One region of the Bacillus sp. N1(2025) genome, then DNA from elsewhere that is predicted to be linked to it. Evidence: predicted binding sites of a transcription regulator. Region 1 holds the regulator's gene; each other region holds the start of a gene.
The links. The regulator Rex, encoded in region 1, represses fermentation and respiration genes when NADH is low (regulators of the CRP and FNR family bind a similar motif). The targets are predictions, from matches to a motif close to TTGTGAAATATTTCACAA.
Positions count from the first base shown of each region.

Region 2: ACNFN4_RS05915 (cytochrome ubiquinol oxidase subunit I) is a predicted target of Rex. The motif match lies at 4,452-4,469, and genes of this name have one in related genera.
Region 3: ACNFN4_RS10785 (DUF1641 domain-containing protein) is a predicted target of Rex. The motif match lies at 3,915-3,932, and genes of this name have one in related genera.

Region 1 covers NZ_JBLTJB010000005.1:2,791-10,013, reverse strand. Annotated here, with positions in the region: gene groL (chaperonin GroEL) at 1-85, opposite strand, end outside; gene groES (co-chaperone GroES) at 127-411, opposite strand; gene ACNFN4_RS12720 (CPBP family intramembrane glutamic endopeptidase) at 648-1,382, shown strand; gene ACNFN4_RS12715 (YdiK family protein) at 1,379-1,570, shown strand; gene tatC (twin-arginine translocase subunit TatC) at 1,609-2,367, opposite strand; gene ACNFN4_RS12705 (twin-arginine translocase TatA/TatE family subunit) at 2,374-2,544, opposite strand; gene ACNFN4_RS12700 (redox-sensing transcriptional repressor Rex) at 2,563-3,210, opposite strand; gene moaC (cyclic pyranopterin monophosphate synthase MoaC) at 3,207-3,719, opposite strand; gene ACNFN4_RS12690 (ABC-F family ATP-binding cassette domain-containing protein) at 3,859-5,787, shown strand; gene tsaD (tRNA (adenosine(37)-N6)-threonylcarbamoyltransferase complex transferase subunit TsaD) at 6,010-7,050, opposite strand; gene rimI (ribosomal protein S18-alanine N-acetyltransferase) at 7,043-7,223, opposite strand, start outside.
Region 2 covers NZ_JBLTJB010000002.1:210,541-217,763, reverse strand. Annotated here, with positions in the region: gene cydC (thiol reductant ABC exporter subunit CydC) at 1-258, opposite strand, end outside; gene cydD (thiol reductant ABC exporter subunit CydD) at 255-1,958, opposite strand; gene cydB (cytochrome d ubiquinol oxidase subunit II) at 1,958-2,974, opposite strand; gene ACNFN4_RS05915 (cytochrome ubiquinol oxidase subunit I) at 2,958-4,364, opposite strand; gene ACNFN4_RS05910 (2-hydroxycarboxylate transporter family protein) at 4,867-6,210, shown strand; gene ACNFN4_RS05905 (polysaccharide deacetylase family protein) at 6,246-7,088, opposite strand; gene ACNFN4_RS05900 (ABC transporter ATP-binding protein) at 7,188-7,223, opposite strand, start outside.
Region 3 covers NZ_JBLTJB010000004.1:99,683-106,905, forward strand. Annotated here, with positions in the region: gene ACNFN4_RS10770 (MFS transporter) at 1-581, opposite strand, end outside; gene uxaC (glucuronate isomerase) at 606-2,003, opposite strand; gene ACNFN4_RS10780 (NAD(P)/FAD-dependent oxidoreductase) at 2,189-3,367, opposite strand; gene ACNFN4_RS10785 (DUF1641 domain-containing protein) at 3,407-3,823, opposite strand; gene ACNFN4_RS10790 (cupin domain-containing protein) at 4,210-4,707, opposite strand; gene ACNFN4_RS10795 (DMT family transporter) at 4,837-5,820, shown strand; gene ACNFN4_RS10800 (ABC transporter ATP-binding protein) at 5,847-6,584, shown strand; gene ACNFN4_RS10805 (ABC transporter permease) at 6,586-7,223, shown strand, end outside.

The DNA.
Region 1 (7,223 bases):
TTACTTTTACAGCGTCAGCAAGCGCATCGACACCGCGAAGCATAGCGCGGCGTGCTTCTTCACTAAACTTAATATCTTTTGCCATGTTAACGAAACCTCCTCGAATTTTTAAAAATATTTATTTGCTTAGCCGATAACAGCTAAAATGTCGCTTTCACGTAAGATTAAGTATTCAGTACCTTCGTATTTCACTTCAGTACCGGCGTATTTTGAGAAGATAATGCGGTCGCCCTCTTTTACTTCTAAAGCAACGCGCTCTCCGCTTTCCAACACGCGACCTGAACCGGCTGCCACGATTTTGCCTTCTTGCGGCTTTTCTTTTGCAGAATCCGGTAATACGATTCCGCTGGCAGTTTTTTCTTCAGATTCTACGAGTTCAATGACAACGCGATCACCTAATGGCTTTAACAATGTAATAACCTCCTCAATAGTATGAATATGTAATTTTAGCACTCAGCTCTAAAGAGTGCTAACACAGTTATTATAATAAAGAATCTCACTTCCAATTTCAAGTCATAAGAATAAAAAATTTTCACGCTTACATGATTCTCTCTCACACTGATTTTCTCCTTTTTTCACGTCAAGTTCACTTGTGTTACAATAAGAACAAATAAGTTGATTTTATAGGATAAAGGAGTACATATCATTTGAGAAAACAGTATTGGTATATCATTTTGACATATGTTATCATGCAGCTTTCCGCATTGATCGGCATTCCTTTAATGTACAAATTCGGCTATGCGGGCGGGCACCCTACGAATGCGAATCTCACCATGGCTCAGGGGATTTATTCCGTCGTAAGCTTTTTCATCTGCCTGATTATCGTTCTCTTGATTTTGAGAACCGCGCCGAAGCAGACATTAAGAAACGGGAAGAAAGCATCCGCCGGCATGTCCGTTCTCTGGGCGGTCGCGGGAATATGGCTCGCTTTATTTTCTCAGGGAATCGCCGGGATGATTGAGCAGTATGTCTTTCATGTGGGCAGCGGTTCCGAAAACACGAAAGCCATTCTCAACATTATTAAAGCCATGCCGCTCATGATTATCGTTTCTTCTATCGTCGGGCCGATTCTTGAAGAAATCATTTTCCGGAAGATCATCTTCGGTGTATTATATGAAAAAACGAATTTCTTTGTCGCCGGACTGATCAGTTCCGTCATTTTCGGCATTGTGCATCAAGACCTCACGCACCTGCTGCTGTATACGGCCATGGGCTTTACCTTTGCGTTCTTGTATGTGCAGACGAAACGGATTATTGTGCCGATATTCGCCCATGTCATGATGAATACCATTGTCGTGGTCATGCAGCTCGGCCCCGCCCAAAAATATATTGAACAGCATACTGAGCAAATGCAATTAATTATTGGAGGATTGTTTGTATGAGGAACCCAATGACTTGGGGCTTGATTTATTTCGCAGTCGGCTGTATCTTTACGTATTTGGCCGCAAGCTCTCCGGGAAGCATGTGGTCTTTTTATTCCATACTGCTGATGGTTTTCGCCGCTTATAATATCAGCATCTCGTTTAAAATGTTCGCTTTCTCATTTAAAGTGAAAAAAAATCAAAAATAAAAGAAAAGCCATTTCTCATCATGGAGAAATGGCTTTTTTTATGCTGATACGTCCTGATCAGATTCACTGCCGGTCTGCCTTTTCCGATACGCCGCTTTTGAGATCAGAATACTGATCTCGTATAAAATGCAAAGCGGAATGGTAATCATCAAGTGAGACAGCAGCTCAGGCGGCGCAATCATCGCGGCGATCACAAGCAGCACAAAATACGCGTACTTCCTGATCTTTGATAAAAACCTCGGCGTGATAACACCGAGTCTCGTTAAAAACATGATCAGCACCGGCATCTGAAACAGCAGTCCGAACGGAATCGTCAGCTGCAGCAGAAAATGAAAGTACTCGGTAATCCCGATCACCTGGTTGACATCCAGGTCATTCGAAACCCGCTTCATAAAATCAACGACCAGCGGAAATAAAATATAATAAGAAAACGACACACCGCCGACAAACAGCACGATCGAAATCGGAATATAGCTGAGTGTTACTTTGCGCTCCTTCTCATACAGACCCGGGCTGACAAACGCCCAAATCTGATAGAGAATAATCGGCGAAGTCAAAATGATGCCGATGATAAACGCGAACTGCAAAAAGATAAACAGCGGATCCGTCAGGTTAAAAGCATTAAGGGTGAGCTCTTTTACTTCATCGGCTTTTTGAAGGTACACAATGATAGGTTTTGCCAGAAAAAAGCCGGCAATAAAGAAAACCGTAAAGGATAACGCCACAATCAGCAATCGTTTCCGAAGTTCGGCAATATGCTCCACAAGCGTCATTTGATTCACTCTCATACGCGTCATCCTATCTTACTGTTCTTCTTTCTTTTTTTCCTCTTCTTCACCGGCTAATCCCTTAGTAGCGTTCTTAAATTCACGAAGCGTGTCTCCCGCCGCTTTTCCTAATTCGGGAAGCTTCTTCGGACCGAAAATAATCACCGCCACCACACCGATAACCGCCAGGCTTCCAGGACCGATCATGTGCAGCTCCTCCTTTCGCTATTCAATTTCTTCCAAAACAGAATAATGCTTTAAGAAATAAACCAATGATTGAAGCTCTACAGCTAAATCTATATGATGAATTCGAATGTGATCCGGCACATTCAAACGGGCCGGCGTAAAGTTAAGGATCCCCTTGATGCCGAGCGACACGAGCCGGTCGGTGATTGACTGCGCGGCAACCGCCGGAACGGTAAGAATTGCCACGGGTTCATCCTTAATGTGAAGCTCTAAATCATTAAGATCAAAGACAGGCACACCGCCTACCTCAGTTCCTATTTTACTCTGATTCACATCAAAAGCCATAGATATTTTTGTGTTATTATTTTTTGTGAAATTATAGTGAAGAAACGCCGTCCCTAAATTCCCGACACCGATCAAAATGACATTCGTCGTTTCATCCTGATCCAGTGTTTTTCTGAAAAATGACAGCAGGTAATCCACATTATAGCCGTATCCTTTTTTGCCGAGCGCCCCGAAATAGGAAAAATCCCGGCGGATCGTGGCCGAATCGACTTTTACCGCATCGCTCAGTTCAGCTGATGAAACGCGCTGCTTTCCTGACGCGTGTAAATTCTTTAAAAAGCGATAATAAAGCGGCAGCCGTTTTGCCGTCGCCTGTGGAATTTTTGATTGATCCTTGTTCATGATTGGTCCTCCACTTTATACTCAGATGCATCTCTTTTAAAATCACCGTTTTTGCCTCCTGTTTTTTCCATGAGGCAGGTCGGGCCGATGACCATTCCTTTATCCAGCGCCTTGCACATGTCATAAACGGTCAAAGCGCAGACTGAAGCGGAAGTTAGCGCTTCCATTTCCACACCTGTACTCCCTTTCGTTTTTACGCTTGCCTGTATATGAAGAACGGCTTCGGAATCCTTTTCCTCCCAGCCGAATGAAATGTCGACGCTGCTTAAAGAAAGCGGGTGGCACATCGGGATAATCGCTGACGTCTGCTTTGCGGCCATAATTCCTGCCACCTGTGCGACAGCCAGCACGTCTCCTTTTCCGATCTCGCGGTTTTTGATTCTGCTGTACACGTCATGCTTCATGTGTACGCTGGATATCGCAGCGGCAGTACGGACTGTTGAAGATTTATCGCTTATATCCACCATGCGGGCACGGCCTTCTTCATTAAAATGAGAAAATCCATTCATATTTAAACTCTCCTTACTTCTGATCATACACTATTTTCTCCCTGATGTCTTATCCTATAATGTTCCAATTCTGATGTATTGTTTGCTGACAGCAGGTTGATAAGCTACACTTAACTTATTATAACAGAGGTGAAATAATATGATGATCTTACAAATTAATCAGCTATCCAAATCTTTTGGCGCTGATCCTATTTTAAACAATATAAAGCTTGAAGTCAGATCTCGGGATCGCATCGCCATAGTAGGCAGAAACGGAGCCGGCAAATCAACTCTCCTTAAAATTATCGCAGGTCACCTTTCATATGAAAAGGGTGAATTAATCAAACCGAAAGAATTAACGATGGGATATCTTGCCCAGCACACAGGCTTGGAATCCCAGCTTACCATAAAAGAAGAACTGCTGAGCGTTTTTGATTTCCTGAAAGCAATGGAAAAAGAGATGCGCTCTATTGAAGAAAAGATGGCCACGGCCGCCCCGGCGGAGCTTGAGACGCTGATGAAAACCTATGACAGGCTTCAGCAGGATTTCAAGGATAAAGGCGGCTATCAATATGAAGCGGACGTCCGCTCTATCCTTCACGGCCTCGGCTTCGGAAAATTTGACGATTCCGTGAAAGTGCAAAGCCTGAGCGGCGGTCAGAAAACAAGACTTGCGCTCGGAAAGCTGCTGCTGACCCAGCCTGATCTGCTTATTCTGGATGAACCGACGAACCATCTCGACATCGATACGCTTACATGGCTTGAGCATTATTTACAGGGATATTCAGGCGCCATTCTGATCGTTTCCCACGACAGATACTTTCTTGATAAAGTCGTCAGCCAAGTGTACGAGGTCTCACGGACAGAAAGCAAAAAATACCTCGGCAACTACAGCGCCTATTTAGAACAAAAAGCTGAGCAGTATGAGAAAGACCTGAAGCTGTATGAAAAACAGCAGGACGAAATCGCCAAGCTTCAAGATTTTGTCGACCGCAATCTGGCCAGAGCTTCTACAACGAAAAGAGCCCAAAGCAGACGAAAACAGCTTGAACGGATGGACGTCATGGCAAAGCCGCTCGGGGATGAAAAATCAGCCGCCTTCCGTTTTGACATTACAAAACAGAGCGGAAACGACGTCCTGCGCGTACAGGATGTTTCCATCAGCTATGACGGCCAGCCTCCGCTCTTGAAAAACCTGACCTTCGGCATTACAAGAGGCGAAAGCGCCGCCCTCGTCGGACCGAACGGAATCGGCAAATCAACTTTGCTGAAAACCATTATGAATACAATCAGTCCGGAATCCGGGTCGATCACGTACGGTTCCAACGTCACAATCGGCTATTATGATCAGGAGCAGGCTGAACTGACCTCGTCCAAACGCGTGCTGGACGAGCTGTGGGATGAATATCCGGACATGCCGGAAAAAGAGATCAGGACATGCCTCGGCAACTTTCTGTTCAGCGGAGACGATGTCCTGAAACCGGTCCGTTCGTTAAGCGGCGGGGAGAAAGCAAGAGTCGCGCTTGCCAAGCTGATGCTTCAAAAAGCAAACTTTCTCATCCTAGATGAACCGACAAACCACCTTGACCTGGACAGTAAAGAGGTGCTGGAAAACGCCCTGATCGACTACCCGGGAACACTGTTATTTGTCTCGCATGACCGTTACTTTATTAACAGAATCGCCACAAGAGTGCTGGAGCTGTCACCTGATCATGCAGAAGAATATTTGGGTGACTATGACTATTACACCGAGAAAAAAGCCCAGCAGCTGGAACTGGAAGAAATGAAGCGGCAGGAAAAAGAGCAGGCTCAGCCTGCCGGCAAGGTCAAACAGGATACGAAAAGAACTTACGAGGAAGAAAAAGAATGGAAGAAGAAAGAACGGCAGCGACTGAGACGCATTGAAGAAATCGAAGCGGCCGTCTCATCCGCCGAAGAGAAAATCAGTGCCAATGAGGAGCTGCTGTGCGACCCTGACGTGTATCAGGATCACGAAAAGGTACAGACCATTCACTCAGAGAACGAAGCTCTGAATCAAGAGCTGGAACGATTATTAGCGGAGTGGGAAGAACTCTCCTCAGAAGAATAGAAAAAGTCAAGCACCTCTTTAAGGGGTGCTTTTTTATCCACAGCTTTTCTCCTTGCCTGCTATTTAAGTAAGCGCTTTATACACACTATCCACAAAATTTTCTGACTTTATCCACTTTACTAACAACTTATAGTCCCTTATCCAGACTGGATTTCTGAATATATTCACAATCCTGTGGATATGTTAGAATTATCTGTTAATAAGTAAAAAAAAACTCACGTTTTACAACGTGAGACGATCAAAGGATGTTAATTCCAAACCGGGCTGTCCGTTCATATCATATGAGCCCCGGATCCCCTTTTCAAAAGCAACGGTTCCGGCAGCCGCAATCATCGCTGCATTGTCCGTGCATAAAGAAAGCGGCGGGATGACAAGCTCGGGATCTCCCGAATGGCTGAATTCCTGCTGCAGTGCGGCTCTCAACCCTTTGTTAGCGGCTACGCCCCCTGCAAGCAGCACTTGTTTAACCCCGTATTCTTTCGCGGCCTTAGAGGTTTTTGCCGTCAGTACATCAATGACACTCTGCTGAAAGCTTGCGGCAAGATCCTCCGGAGGAATCACCTCATTTTTTTGCGAGGCGTTATGAAGCGTGTTAATCACGGCTGATTTCAGGCCGCTGAAGCTGAAATTGTAAGACCCTTCTTCCAGCCACGCACGCGGAAGCGGAATGGAATCCGTTCCCGCAGCAGCCAGCTTATCAATCTGCGGCCCTCCCGGATAGGGAAGCCCCATCGTTCTTGCCACTTTGTCGTAAGCTTCGCCTGCGGCATCATCCAGCGTTTCACCAATAACCTCGAATGAACCGTGCTCTTTCATATAAACCAATTCCGTATGTCCGCCTGACACAACCAAAGCAAGCGCCGGGAACTGAAGCTCTCCTATCAGCCTGTTTGCATAAATATGACCCGCAATGTGATGGACGCCGACTAACGGTATTTGATGGGCAAAACTTAACGCCTTTGCCGCATTGACTCCGATTAACAAGGCTCCGACAAGTCCGGGTCCTTCCGTTACAGCAATCGCATCAAGATCATCAAAGCCCATCTCCGCCTTTGAAAGAGCTTCCTCAATCACAAGGGTAATCTGCTCCACATGATGTCTGGACGCTATTTCAGGCACGACCCCGCCGAAACGTTTATGGCTTTCAATTTGAGAAGCGACAACGTTTGAAATGATGTCTTTTCCGTTTTTCACGACTGAGGCCGCAGTTTCATCACAGCTCGTTTCGATTCCTAATACATAAATATCTTGTTTTTCACTCATGTAATGTCACCCACATTAATAACGCATCTTCCCCGTTATCTGTATAGTATTGTTTTCTGATTCCTCCGGCCTGAAGACCGAATTTCTTATATAAGGATTGGGCGGGATGATTTGAGACCCTGACTTCGAGAGAGAGCCTTCTTGCCTTTTTTTCTCTGCACAATTCTATTGCA
Region 2 (7,223 bases), on a different contig from region 1:
CAAAATGATATGGTGCCCCGTCAGACGCTCGGCGTACCGTGAGACTGAACGGGCAATCCCGAAGGTGCGCACGGCCACAATCGGAACGTACACCAGCAGGATATTCTCAGGCCTTGTCGCCGACTTAGAGATTAAAAAACCGGAAGTGAACATGAGAAAGGCCGCCGAAAAAATCGTCACCGCGCCTAAAAAAATCACAAGAACAAACAAACGGGCATTTTGCTTTATATACGGCAGAATCCATTCTTCTTTTCTCATGTTCTTTCCCCCAGTTGCGCCTTTACAAGTTTGGCGTATACGCCTTGTTTCGCCATCAATTCGTCGTGGGTGCCGATTTCCGCCACCGCGCCGTCATCAAGCACGATAATTTCGTCCATCTCAAGCATCCAGTGAAGACGGTGAGTGGCCAGAAAAACAAGTTTGTTTTCAAACAGGTCTTTCATCGTTTCTTTTATTTCATATTCTGTTTCAATATCAAGGTGAGCGGTCGGCTCATCCAAAAGGAGAATCGGCCGGTTTCCTAAAAAGGCTCTGGCCAGCGCGACACGCTGAGCCTGCCCTCCGCTGAGCGCCCGTCCGCCCTCGCCGATCCGGCCGTCAAGGCCGCCGGGCAGATCACGGATCAGTCCGGAAAGACCCGCTGAATCAGCGGCGCGCGCCGTTTCCTCACGGGAAGCATCAGGATGATAAAACCGGATATTATTCAAAAGCGTGTCATCAAAAATGTACGGATGCTGCGGAATATAAAGCAGCTGCTTCTGCCAGCCGTCCGACTGCAGATGCGAGCGGGATTCACCGTTTACCTTGATCTCACCGGACGCAGGCTCTAAAAAGCCGCCCAGCACATCAATGAGTGTCGATTTTCCCGAACCGCTTTCCCCGATAATTCCGATTTTCTTCTTCCCTTTAAAGGACAGATGAAATTCAGACATCGATTCTCGGACGGACAAACGCGTAAGCTGTAATTCATCCCCGTCAGTCCACGTATCAAGTTCGAGCGGCTTTTCTTCTTTAAAACCGGGCTGCGCCAAAATCGTTTGAATGGTTTTCCCCGCCTCCTGCCCGTTTAACGTCGCGTGGTAATCATTTCCCACTTCGCGGACCGGGAGAAAATATTCAGGCGCGAGAATGAGCGCGGTCAGTGCCGGCCCGAGCAGAATTTGTCCGTCTATCAGCCGCAAGCCGAGAAACACCGCCACTGTCGCCACCGACAGCATCGTAAAGAAATCCAGGGCGAATGATGATAAAAACGCGACCCGGAGCGTGCTCATCGTCGCCTTACGGTATCTCTCACTGACATGAAAGATGTTTTTACTGTGTGATTTGCTTAATCCTAAAAACCGCAATGTCTCCAGTCCGCGAAGCGAATCCACGAAATGATTGGAAAGCGTCTGATAGGACTTCCATTGGCGATCGGCTTTTTTCTGTGCGACAAGTCCGAGCAGAATCATAAATACAATCAAAATCGGAAGCGCAAGAATCAGAATCAATGCCGATGTTTTATCCTGAAAAAACACGTAAATAACAACGGCCGCCGGTACAATCGCCATGCTGACCATTTTCGGCAGAAACAGCTCTAAATAACGGCGGAACTGGCTGATGCCTTCCATCGCCAGCGTCACCATCCGGCCTGTTCCCTCTTTTTTCGCAAAGCGGGGGCCGAGACGGAACAATTGCTCAAGAAATCTTTTTCTTAAGTCTGCGCCGGTTTGCGCGGCATATTGGTACACGATTTTCTGCCGGACCGTTGTCACCGCATGCCGGACCAAAAACGCAAGCAGGAAAAAGCCGATAACCGGATAAAGAGAAGCAATCCGCTTCCCGTTAAATAATCCGGTTACCGCCTGGCTCAGCCATTCCGCCTGCAAGATGATGGCGGCCGTTTGTATAATCGTTAATCCCGTAATGATCGCAAGAATCCGCTTCATTCCTTTATAAAGAAACAGGTCTTTTCCCATTAATAAGTCATAGGCTCCTTATGGCTGACGCGTTTCCGGAAGACATAATAGCTCCAGATCTGACTGCCGATAACAAACGGCAGCAGAGTCAGTGCGACAATTGTCATGACCTTAAGTGAATAATCACCGGAAGACGCGTTAGCTACTGTTAAGTCATACGCGCTTTTCAGCGAGCTGACCATGACGCGCGGGAACAGAGAGATAAAAATCATCGCAACTGTCAAAGCAAGACCCGCGCCGGTCATACCGAATGCCCAGCCGTCTTTTTTCTTGCTCATGAACACAACGGCAAGAACGTTGCAGATGACAATCAGCACGAATACCGGAATCGTGATGTTTGCCCGGCGTGTAAACATATCCGTATCGTATGCAGACATCGCAAAGAAAGCAAGTACAACAAGAAAGATAACACCGATTACGCGTTTTGCCATTTTTCTCGCACGCTCTTGTAAATCACCGATCGTGCGCAGGGTGATAAACATTAAACCGTGCAGGAATGAAAGAAGGGTGACGGCTGCTCCGCCAAGAACGGAATACACGTTCACAATATCTGAAAAACCTGCGTGAATGTTCATATGTCCGTCAATCGGCACACCGCGGAACAAGCTTGTGAAAATAAGTCCGAATACAAATGGCGGGATAAGGCTGCCGAAGAAAATCACCCAGTCCCATGTTTTGACCCATTTCAGATTATTCACTTGGCCGCGGAATTCAAATGCCACGCCGCGCCCCATCAAAGCAAGAAGAATGATGATAAACGGAATGTAATATCCGCTCAGCATCGTCGCATACCAGTTCGGGAATGCCGCGAAGATCGCTCCCGTACCTGTGATAAGCCACACCTCATTCGCATCCCAGAACGGGCCGATGGTGTTAACCAGCACTCTGCGTTCTAATTCATTATGGCCAAGAAATCGGGTCGAAATGCCGACACCGAAATCAAAACCCTCTAAAAAGAAAAATCCGACAAACAAAACTGAAACGAGTATAAACCAAAGATCATGAAGTGACCCCATGGTAGACCTCCTGACTGAACGGATCCGTTGATACAGGAACATCCTTATGATCATCATGGTCCGCACCTTTTTTAATTTCACGAACGAATAGGAAAACAAGCAGAGCGCCTAAAATCAAGTACATGACGCCGAAGCTGATAATTGAAAACAGCAGAGATCCCGTCGTTACGTTAGGAGAAACGGATTGTGCGGTCGTCAATTGTCCCATGACCGTCCACGGCTGGCGGCCGATTTCAGTCATAATCCAACCGGCAGAGTTCGCAATGAATGGGAATGCGATCAGTGCGATCATGCCCCGTAAATACCACTTGCTCGTATGAAGCTTTTTGCGGCGGTTCAGAATAAAGCCGGCAATCGCGGCAAAAATCATAAGCGCGCCCGCGCCCGCCATAATGCGGAAACTCCAGAACGTCGTTTTAACAGGCGGGATATAGTCGCCTTTTCCGTACGTTTTTTCGTATTCTTTTTGAAGTGTTTTCATCCCTTTCACACTGCCGCTGAACTTCTGGTAAGCCAAGTAGCTGAGTGCGTAAGGAATTGAAATTTCTGATGTGTTTTTTTCTTTATTCGTATCAATATTCGCAAAAGCCGTCCACGCGGCAGGATCACCGCTGTCATCCCAAAGCGCTTCACTGGCAGCCATTTTCATCGGCTGCGATTCCATTAAATGCTCAGCCTGCATATGTCCGCTGAACGCAACGCCGATACCGGCGATCAGACCGACAATCATCGAAAGCTTGAAAGATTTATGGAAGAAAGGCACTTCTTTTTTCTTCAATAATTTAAATGCGCTGACACCGGCGATAAAGAAAGCACCCGTCGCAAGCGCCCCGAAAATGACGTGAGGGAATTCAACCCAAAGCTGAGGGTTTGTCAAAAGCGCCCCGAAATCATTCATTTCCGCGCGGCCGTTTTTAATCGCAAAGCCGACCGGCTCCTGCATGAATGAGTTCGCCGTCAAAATCCAGAAAGATGACATAATCGTTCCGAAGGACACAAGCCAAATGCAAAGCAAATGCACTTTTTTAGATAAACGGTCCCAGCCGAAAATCCATAATCCGATAAAAATAGACTCCATAAAAAACGCCAAAAGCGCTTCAACCGCAAGCGGAGCTCCAAATACGTCTCCGACAAAACGGGAATAATCAGACCAGTTCAGACCGAACTGGAATTCCTGAAGAATCCCTGTGACGACGCCGACAGCAAAGTTAATTAAAAAGAGATGCCCCCAAAATTTAGCCATTTTGAGATAGGTCTCTTGTTTTTTGACAACATAAAGCGTCTCCATCAAAGCAACCATAAACACAAGCCCGATAGACAAAGGCACAAACAAGAAGTGAAACAATGTTGTAGATGCAAATTGAATGCGGGCTAATACCAACTCACTCATGATGTTTTTCCTCCAATCTGGTAAATTGCTCAACATTTCACAAACATAACGAGATCATTGCTCGGTATTTCACAAAAAATGATATATTTGCTCAATGTTTCACAAATTCGTCAAAACTATTGAAATATCAGCCTGTACACCCTGGGGGGCAACGGCTGTCATAGAAATGATTCAATATCATTACTTTACAACGATTCAGCCTAAAAAAAAAGATCAATATACCTAAAATCAGGCTGAAATTGTGACCGATTATTGTCGGATTTGTAGAGATTTTATGTCAGCGCCTAGGATATTTGTCCCTTTGATATCGTACCTCTTTTTTATTCGTGTGGCGAACAAAATGCTTTTCTCGGCGAAAAAGCCCGCCAAATCGCCATTTTGAGAAAGAAAATGTGAAGTAAGCATGTCCTCTAGTAAATTCATAATATATGAACAATTTAAATTTTTTAGTATACTTTAAATGGGGATATTTTTTCACTACATAACGACTGGGGGAACAAGCATGGGAGAACTTCAACCAAAATTGCAAACGGATTCAATCCAAAAACAGGAACGGACTGATAACTGGTTTGCCAGAGCAATGAATATAAGAATCGGCATTATTCCTCTTCCTATCTATATCCTGCTTTTCTTGCTTATTACGGTGTTTGTCATGAGCCGTGATGTAAAAAGCGACATTCTGACATCAATTGCCGTCATGAGTTTTTTCGGATTTACCTTCGGCCAGATCGGAAAATCCATTCCGATCGTGCGTTCCATCGGCGGTCCTGCGATTCTCGCAACCTTTATTCCATCCGCTGTCGTCTACTACCACCTGCTTCCGAAAGACATTATTACTTCAACAACAGAATTCACGGAAAGCTCCAACTTTCTCTATCTATTTATTGCCGGTATCGTCGTCGGCAGTATTCTCGGGATGAAAAGAGAGACGCTCGTCAAAGCTTTCGTCAAGATTTTTATTCCGCTGATCGCCGGCTCGATCGCGGCCGCCATCGTCGGCTTATGCGTCGGGACGCTGCTCGGGCTCGGCTTTCAGCACACGCTGCTTTATATTGTCGTTCCGATTATGGCGGGGGGTGTCGGTGAAGGCGCGATTCCTTTATCCATCGGCTACTCCGATATTATGCCGATGTCCCAGGGAGACGCCTTTGCGCTTGTGCTGCCGTCCATCATGCTCGGCAGCCTGTGCGCCATTATGTTATCGGGTTTGCTGAATGTCATCGGGAAACGCAAACCGGAATGGACGGGCAACGGGAAGGTTGATAAGTCTGATCATTCCGCTCCCGCATTGGAACAGCCGGCCAATGATAAAACGTTTGATTTGTCCTTTTTCGCTTCGGGCGGTATTTTAGCGGTTTCCCTCTATTTGGTCGGCATGCTGGCGCATGATTTCTTTCAGCTTCCGGCTCCTGTCGTGATGCTCGTCCTTGCCGTTCTCATTAAGCTGTTCAGGCTGGCGCCGGCTTCGATTGAAAACGGAGCCTTCGGCGTCTCGCGCTTTTTCTCGACAGCCGTGACCTATCCGCTCTTATTTGCGATCGGCGTTTCAATGACACCGTGGGACAAGCTGATTGCGGCGTTTACGATCAGCAACATCATTACCATTTTATCAATCGTCGTCACGATGATGGCCGTCGGTTTTCTGACCGGAAAATGGCTGAATCTGTACCCGATTGAGACGGCGATTATTAATGCCTGCCATTCCGGCCAGGGCGGCACCGGCGACGTCGCGATCTTGAGCGCCGCTGAACGGCTTGAGCTTATGCCGTTCGCCCAAGTGTCGACCAGGATCGGCGGAGCGATTACCGTGAGCGTCACCCTTCTGCTGCTTCATCAATTCTATTAAACTGAAAAAAGCCTCCGCATGATGCGGAGGCTCTGTTATTTCATCACATTTTGAATATAAGAGCCGAATGCCGCGCCGGACATGCCCGGCGACACACGGACGCGGTGAAGCCCGTAAAGCCCCTGATCTCTTGACGCCGCTCCCGGCTCCGTCGTGACCGCCATACGGTAGCCTGACGCGGCGGCGGCTTTTAATGTTTCCTTATTATATCGTCCGACAGGGTAGCTGATCATAGACGTCCGCTGTCCGAACATTTGATCAAATAAACGCTTAGAGTCCTTCATTTCACGTCGCTGCTGCTGCGGTGTGAGCCCGTTCAATTCGAGATGGTTCATCGTATGGCTCTGAATGGAAATGCCGTGGGCGGCCATCTCCTTCATCTGCTTCTCAGTCAGATGATTCTTATGCCCGATAAAGTTTCCGATCATAAAGATTGTCGCTTTCATCTTGTATTTCTTTAAAATGGGATAGGCCGCTTTCACATTGTCGGTATAGCCGTCATCAAATGTGATCAGAACACATTTTTCACGCGGCTCCTTATCCTCCGTCAGCATCAGATAGGCCTCTTCAGGAGTCATCGTATAATAGCCGTGATCATGAAGCCACTTCATATGCTGCCGGAATTCTTCCTTCGGCACACGCAGGCTGTTTCCCTCTGAAATGCTGTGGTACATCAGAATCGGCAGTCTTGCCGTTCCTTTCGTTTGAACCCAGGCGGACGTATCCGGCTGCTTTTTGATTTGGCGCTTTACAGATTTTTTATCGTGGTGCGCTTCTGCCTTCGGAATGCTTTGTTCGGCGCTTGCCTCATGGCCCGAGCAGGCGGCAAGCGTAAACACGGCAGCCAAAAGGCACATGCACATGATTATGCGTTTCATCGTTTTCCTGCTTTCTGTCTTCTATTTACTTTTTATATCGGTTATGCGTCATAAATTGTTACATCAAAAAAGCCGGACATCCAGCTGTCCGGCTTTGCGTTATGAGCGGATTCTGATTTCTGTTTCACTGTCAAA
Region 3 (7,223 bases), on a different contig from region 1:
CCGATGTGAACGTTATCAAAATGAACGAGAATCGGGATGACGATGACACTTGTAATGAGCAGCGCGCCGAGGGAGCCGATCTGGCGGAATGCAGAAAGCGCCGTTCTGTCCTCCGCATCCTGTGTAATGGCCGCGCCGAGGGAGCCGTACGGAATATTGACGAAAGAATAAGCGACCCCCCACAGCATGTAAGAAGCATAGGCGTACACAAGCTTCCAGGTGACGCTCACATCCGGTGACACAAAAATCAATACGGTCATGACCGCAAGAATAATACTTCCGAATAATAAGTACGGCCTGAATTTCCCCCGGGGTCCGATCTTTTTTCTGTAGTCAATGGCCGAGCCGACAATCGGATCAGTCACAGCCGCAAACAGCTTGCTGACCAAAAAAATACTGCCGGCGAACGCTGCCGGAATGCCTGCGACATCTGTGAAAAACTTCAGCAAATAGATCTGCCCGAGATCAAACATAAATCCGTTCCCAAAATCTCCAAATCCATAGGATACTTTTTCTTTCAGACTCAGCTTATGCTCCTTCACTTTTGCGGCAGGTGCTGTCACGACAGGCACATTACTCATAGGCCACCTCTTTCATTCCATTTTTTAAAAGCGGAAATATTCCTCAGCATTCCGGTAACAAATCCCCTCGACAATCTTTCCTAAAAGCTCCATATCGTAAGGCGCTTCGCCTTGTTCCGCCCAGCCGCCGATCAGCGTGCAGACAAGCCGCCTGAAGTATTCATGGCGGGGATAGGACAGGAAACTTCTTGAATCCGTCAGCATCCCGATAAAACGGCTGAACAGGCCCATGTTTGATAACGTTTTCATTTGCTGGAGCATTCCATCTTTCGTGTCATTGAACCACCAGGCTGTGCCGAATTGAATTTTCCCCGGTGTTTTCCCATCCTGAAAGCTGTTGATCATGCTGGCGATAATATAGTTGTCATTCGGATTCAAAGAATACAAAATCGTTTTAGGCAACTGCCGCTTTTTTTCGGCGGAATCTAACAGCCGGGCAAGCGGTTTTGCGATACGTTCATCATTAATTGAGTCATATCCCGTATCAGGACCGAGGCTGCTGAACTTATTTGTATTGGTATTTCTTAACGCGTTAATATGGAACTGCATCGCCCAGTCCAGTTCGGCGTAAAGACCGCAAAGATATTGCAGCGTCCGTGTTTTGAATTTCTTTTCATCTTCAAAAGACACATGCTCTCCGCTTAATCCGGCTGCAAAAATCCGGGCCGCTTCCTCTTCGGTCGTCTCGGCATAAACCATTTGATCTAACGCATGATCCGACACTCTTCCCCCGGCATTGTGAAAACAGCGGACGCGGGATTCTAACGCATCTAAATACGATTGGTAGGTGGTGACAGCTATTCCGGAAGCGCTCTCCAGTGAACGGACCCAATCGGCAAAACCCGGGCTGCTGATGTCCAGTCCTTTGTCAGGCCGAAATCCGGGCAGTACTTGAACCGGAAAATCACTTTCTTTCAACAGTTCGTGGTATGTCAGCGCATCGGCAGGATCGTCGGTTGTGCAAATGACTTTGACATTTGATTTCAGAATGAGATCTCTTGCGCCAAACCCGTCTCCCTGCAGGAGCTCATTCGTTTTTTTCCAAATGGCCGCGGCCGTTTTTTCATTCAATACGTCATAAATGCCGAACCAGCGCTGCAGCTCTAAATGCGTCCAGCTGTACAGCGGATTGCCTATCGCCATCGGCACCGTTTTTGCCCAGGCGAAAAACTTCTCTTCATCTGAAGCGTTTCCGGTAATGCAGCGCTCTTCAATGCCGTTGGCCCTCATAATCCGCCACTTGTAGTGGTCACCGTAAAGCCATGCCTCCGTAATGGTTGCGAAGGTTTTATTTTCATAGATTTCCTTTGGGCTTAAGTGACAGTGATAATCAATGATCGGCATGTTTTCAGCGTATTCCCGGTACAGCTTTACGGCCGTTTTACTATCCAGTAAAAAATCATCACCCATAAAAGCTTTCACACTTTCATCCTCCCTCTTAAAAATGTTAACGTTAACAAAATGGTTCTTTTTTATTTTAGCTTCCTCTTTCTCACATATCAATCATTTTTATTTTATTTTTCAGAAAATTGTATCCGTTAACATTTTCATACAAAAAAAGACACTGCCGAGAAAGTCCGGCAATGTCTTCTGTGTGATCTTAAGGATTAGTAAGCGAGGCTGAATAATCCTTTGATATGTGTTAAATAACGTACGTTACTTGCTTCTTTCATTAAAGATGCCGGAAGACCTTTCAGCGGAGTAGAGTTCGCTCCGATGATGGCAACCGCGTCTTTACGTCCGAGGCTTGCAAGCGTACCAGAGTTTACAGGCTTGAATGTTTCAAGCGTTTTTCCTTCTAAGTAAGCGAACAGGTTGTAACCGACAAGTTCACCCATCTGCCAAGCGATTTGCGCTGTCGGCGGGTACGGACGGCCGTCCGGCGCAAAGTATACAGCGCTGTCTCCGACAACGAATACATCTTCGTGAGAAGTAGATTGTAAGAAATCGTTAACCGTCGCACGACCGCGGTTCACTTCGAGGCCGGATTCGCCGACTAACGGGTTGCCTTGTACGCCGCCTGTCCATACAAATGTGTTGGCAACGACTTTTGAACCGTCTTTCAGATCAATAACGTTTCCTTCAACATTTGTAACAGGAAGACCTGTTAAGAACTCAACGCCGCGTTTTTCAAGACTTTTTGTCGCGCGTTCGATAAGGTCATCAGGAAGAACAGGAAGAATTTTCGGACCTGCTTCTACTAATTTCAGTTTGATTTCTTTCGGATCTACGCCGTATTTTTTCGTAAGGTTCGGCATGATGTCAGCAAGCTCACCGACAAGCTCGACGCCTGTTAAGCCGCCGCCGCCGATAAGGATCGTTGCATCAGCTTCGTTTTTCGTTTTAGCGTATTCACGCACACGGTCTTCCACGTGTTTGTATACTTTGTTCGCATCAGCAGCAGATTTCAGCACCATGCTGTTTTCTTCGAGTCCAGGAATGCCGAAATAAGCCGTAACAGAACCAAGTCCGACAACAAGCGCGTCATAAGTCAGCTTAGAACCGTCAGAAAGGGCAACTTCTTTCTTATCAACTGAGAAAGAATTGACTTCTGCGATTTTAATGTCGACGTCTTTTCCTTTCAGAAGTTTTTCAAGCGGCATAGCAACAGCCTGTTCAGACACGTTGCCGGCTGCAAGGCGGTGCAGTTCCGTAATGATTTGGTGAGTCGGGTATTTGTTCACAACGGTTACGCGTGCTTCATCTTTACTGTAATGTTTGCGAACGGTTAAAGCAGAAAGAACTCCGCCGTAACCAGCGCCTAAAATGACAATATGTTTTGACATCGTATATCCTCCGTCCTTTATATCAATTTGAATCTGAGATTATTTTTGTTTTTCGTTCATGATTTCAAGATAGCTGTTAGCAAAACGGAACAGCTTTTGAGCTTGAGGGTCTTTCAGCATGCGCAGCAGGCCGAAAAGTCCGATCGTTTCATTGCTTGCATCCGCGCGGTCTTTTGCTTCGATCGCAGTAGCCGCCACTTCTTTCGCTGTTTCTTTCACCGGCTCAAGAATTTCTGTAAGCGCACCCACTGTATCGCTCTTCAATACTTCGTCTGTCGCTACAGACTGTGCAAAATCATAAGACTTCGTTAAAATATTTACTAACTCAGTCAGTTTTGGAAGCTGATCCACTAAAACAGTCAGTGATTCTTGAACTTCAGGTTTTAGCAGCTGATCAATAAGATCGCGTTGGCCTTGGCTGACAGATGCATTTGTTTGATCGATTGTTTCTGGCATATCCGATTCTCCTTTACTATAAGCAGTATGCTGATTTTTTTGGAAAGGGTAGCCTTTCCCCCTTCATGCAGAAAAGCATGAAAAAGCAAGATTGTGAATTCATGCACAATCATTTACAAAAATAAATGTTTACTACCCAGTTTTTCACTTTGCCATATCCAGTATTATTTTTATATCAACAAAAACAATTGAATAAGTCAAAATTTCTTTTTCCTCTCTGAAAATAGCAAACATAAAAAACCCCAATTTGATTTACTCTTATATAATAACACTTTTTGAACAAAATTTGAACGTGAATTGTTTCGTTTATGAAATTATTTATATGGCGGGGGTGTAATAACGTTTCTTTTAGGCTATTTTTTTACAGACCATCCGCTTTTCCCCTGTCATTTTTCCCACAATTTTAATAGCGGGCCCGTTTTTCCCGTAAAGGGGTCGCATTCCGGGAGCGGGACACGGCTGATTTCTTCTGAAGTTCTATCATTTTTCTCCGTTTTTGTATCGTACTGCCGGCCGCCCGGATAAGCCCCGATCACGGTAAAATCAGAACTGCCCGACAGTTTTTTATGTCCGGTGCCGGCCGGAATGACCGCTGCGTCTCCCATTTGAAGAACGGCGTCCGCTCCTTGTTCCCCGCCGAACCTCAAAACCGCGTTTCCTTTTACCGCGACAAGAACTTCGTGCGTGGTGCTGTGAAAATGGTGATACGGAAATACTCCGCCCGTCCAGCTGTTCGACCAATCGTGCCGGCGGAGGACGGACTCTGCTTTCTGTACCGTTTCTTCATTAAATACCGCGTTATAAATAACAAGCGGAAGATTCGGGTTATTCGGAATGCGGCCGTCATCTTCAAAATAAAGCACTTGAATATCCTCTTTCTGCATTGTTTTCACCTCCGTATATGTCTGTTTCCCATTCATCATTTGTTAAAACGCTATTTTCTCATATTCCATTGCGAAGCCTGCCGGTGAATAGTATAGTATAAAAAAATATGTGTCAAAATGAGGGATTTAATGAAAGCCATCGTGATCGGAATATTGGCATCTCTGTTTTTTGCAGTCACCTTTATTTTAAACAGGGCGATGGAGCTTTCCGGCGGAAGCTGGATGTGGAGCTCTTCCCTGCGTTTTCTTTTTATGGTTCCGTTTTTATTTTTGATCGTTTATGTGAAAGGAAAATGGGCGCCGCTCTGGCATGAAATCCGAAAAAAACCGTTTTTTTGGCTGAAGTGGAGTTTTACCGGGTTCGTGCTTTTTTATGCCCCGATTACGTTTGCGGCGGCATATGGGCCGGGCTGGCTGATCGCCGGCACGTGGCAGATTACAATTGTCGCGGGTGTGCTTCTGTCGCCGTTTTTCTACGAAACAAAAAATTCACCGGCGGGCCCGGTTTCCGCCAGACAAAAGATCCCGCTGATTTCGCTGGTTACTTCCGTCATCATCCTGATCGGAGCCGGTCTGATTCAGCTTCAGCATGCGGGTTCTCTGTCCGGCCGCACGATACTATTCAGCGTTGTGCCGGTCGTCATCGCCGCTTTTTCCTATCCGCTCGGCAACCGCAAAATGCTGGAACAATACGGCGGAAAACTCGATACTTTTCAGCGGGTGCTCGGCATGACGCTCGCAAGCCTTCCGTTTTGGCTTTTGATCGCCGCTTTCGGCTGGCATAGAGACGGGCTTCCGTCAATGGGACAGACATTCCAATCCTTTATCGTCGCACTCAGCTCTGGCGTTATCGCAACAGTATTATTTTTCCGCGCCACCGATATGGTGAGAAATGAGCCGCAGAAGCTCGCTGCTGTTGAAGCGACGCAGTCCGGAGAGGTTCTTTTTGCACTGATCGGCGAAATCGTCTTTTTATCCGCGGCGTTTCCGTCACTTCTTTCATTTGCCGGACTGTTCATTATTATTGCGGGAATGGTCATGCATACATTCGCTTCCCGGCAGACAGACCAGAAAACGGCTGAGCAAACGTCAGCCAATCTCACCGGTTCCTGATTTTTTTACGAAAGGTGTCCTCCTGTATGAAAGAAGAAATTCCGGCAATATCTTTTCTGTCAGCCGGCAAACGCTTTGAACAAAACAATACGTCCTTTGATGTCCTGAGCCGTGTAACCGGACATATTCAAAAAGGTTCTATCACGGCGTTGATAGGCCCTTCCGGCGCGGGAAAAAGCACATTGCTGTCACTTTGCAATCTGATGAATACACCTGATGAAGGGGAAGTGCTTGTATTCGGAAAAGAAATAAGGCGCTGGGATATCAGGGAGCTCAGAAAAACCGCGGGCCTTGCATTTCAATCAGCTCCCGTCCTCGAGGGCACGGTGCGGGACAACCTTCTGCTCGCAGAAAAACTCCACGGGGCACAGCACTATACCCCTGAAGAGCTCGCAGATTTTACAGACCTTCCGCGCGGGCTTCTGGATCGAAATGCAAAAGAATTATCCGGAGGGCAGCGGCAGAAGCTCTCATTAGCGCGAACTCTCGCCGGACTGCCGTCCATCCTGCTGCTGGATGAAATCACCTCGGCGCTGGACCCGTCATCCGTTCTCATCATTGAGAAACTGATTACGAAACTCCATCGGCAAAAACAGCTGACGGTCCTGTGGATCACCCATAACCTTGAACAAGCCGAACGGTTATCCGATACGGTATGGTTTATGGCTGAGGGTCGGCTTTTAGAGACCGCGGAAACGAAAACGTTCTTTAAGGAACCGAAACACGAAAAGGCCCGGGCGCTTTTACAAGGGAGCGGGTGCTGATATGAATGATCTTTCTCTGTTATTGACAAGTATATTTGTCATTATCGCTTTATTCCTGTCTAAATCTTTTAAAGCCGGCGTCGAAAAGGATATGATCGTCGCAACCGTCAGGGCCGTCATTCAGCTGCTTATCATCGGCTATGTGCTGTCGCTGATTTTTCGCGGTGATCACCCGATATTTATCATATTAATGGTGCTTCTCATGCTCACGGCCGCTTCGCACAATGTCGCCAAACGGAAAAAAATGCGGATCGGCTCATTTTGGCGCGTTTTTCTGACACTGGCGATCGCGGAAACCGTGACGCAGGGACTTTTACTGACCCTTCACATCATTCCGTTCACTTCAAGATATGTCATTCCGATAAGCGGCATGGTCATCGGAAACTCCATGGTGCTCTCAAGCCTGTTTTTAAGCAGGCTCAGTTCGGAAGCAGACCTGCGGAAAGAAGAAATCCAGCTGATTCTCTCTCTCGGAGGAACGCCTAAGCAGGCCGTCCGGCAGATATTGACGTCCAGTATGAAGCTCAGTATGATCCCGACGCTTGAAAGCCAGAAAACATTGGGTCTCGTTCAGCTTCCCGGCATGATGACGGGGCAGATTTTAGCGGGGGCTGATCCGATACAGGCGGTGCGCTTTCA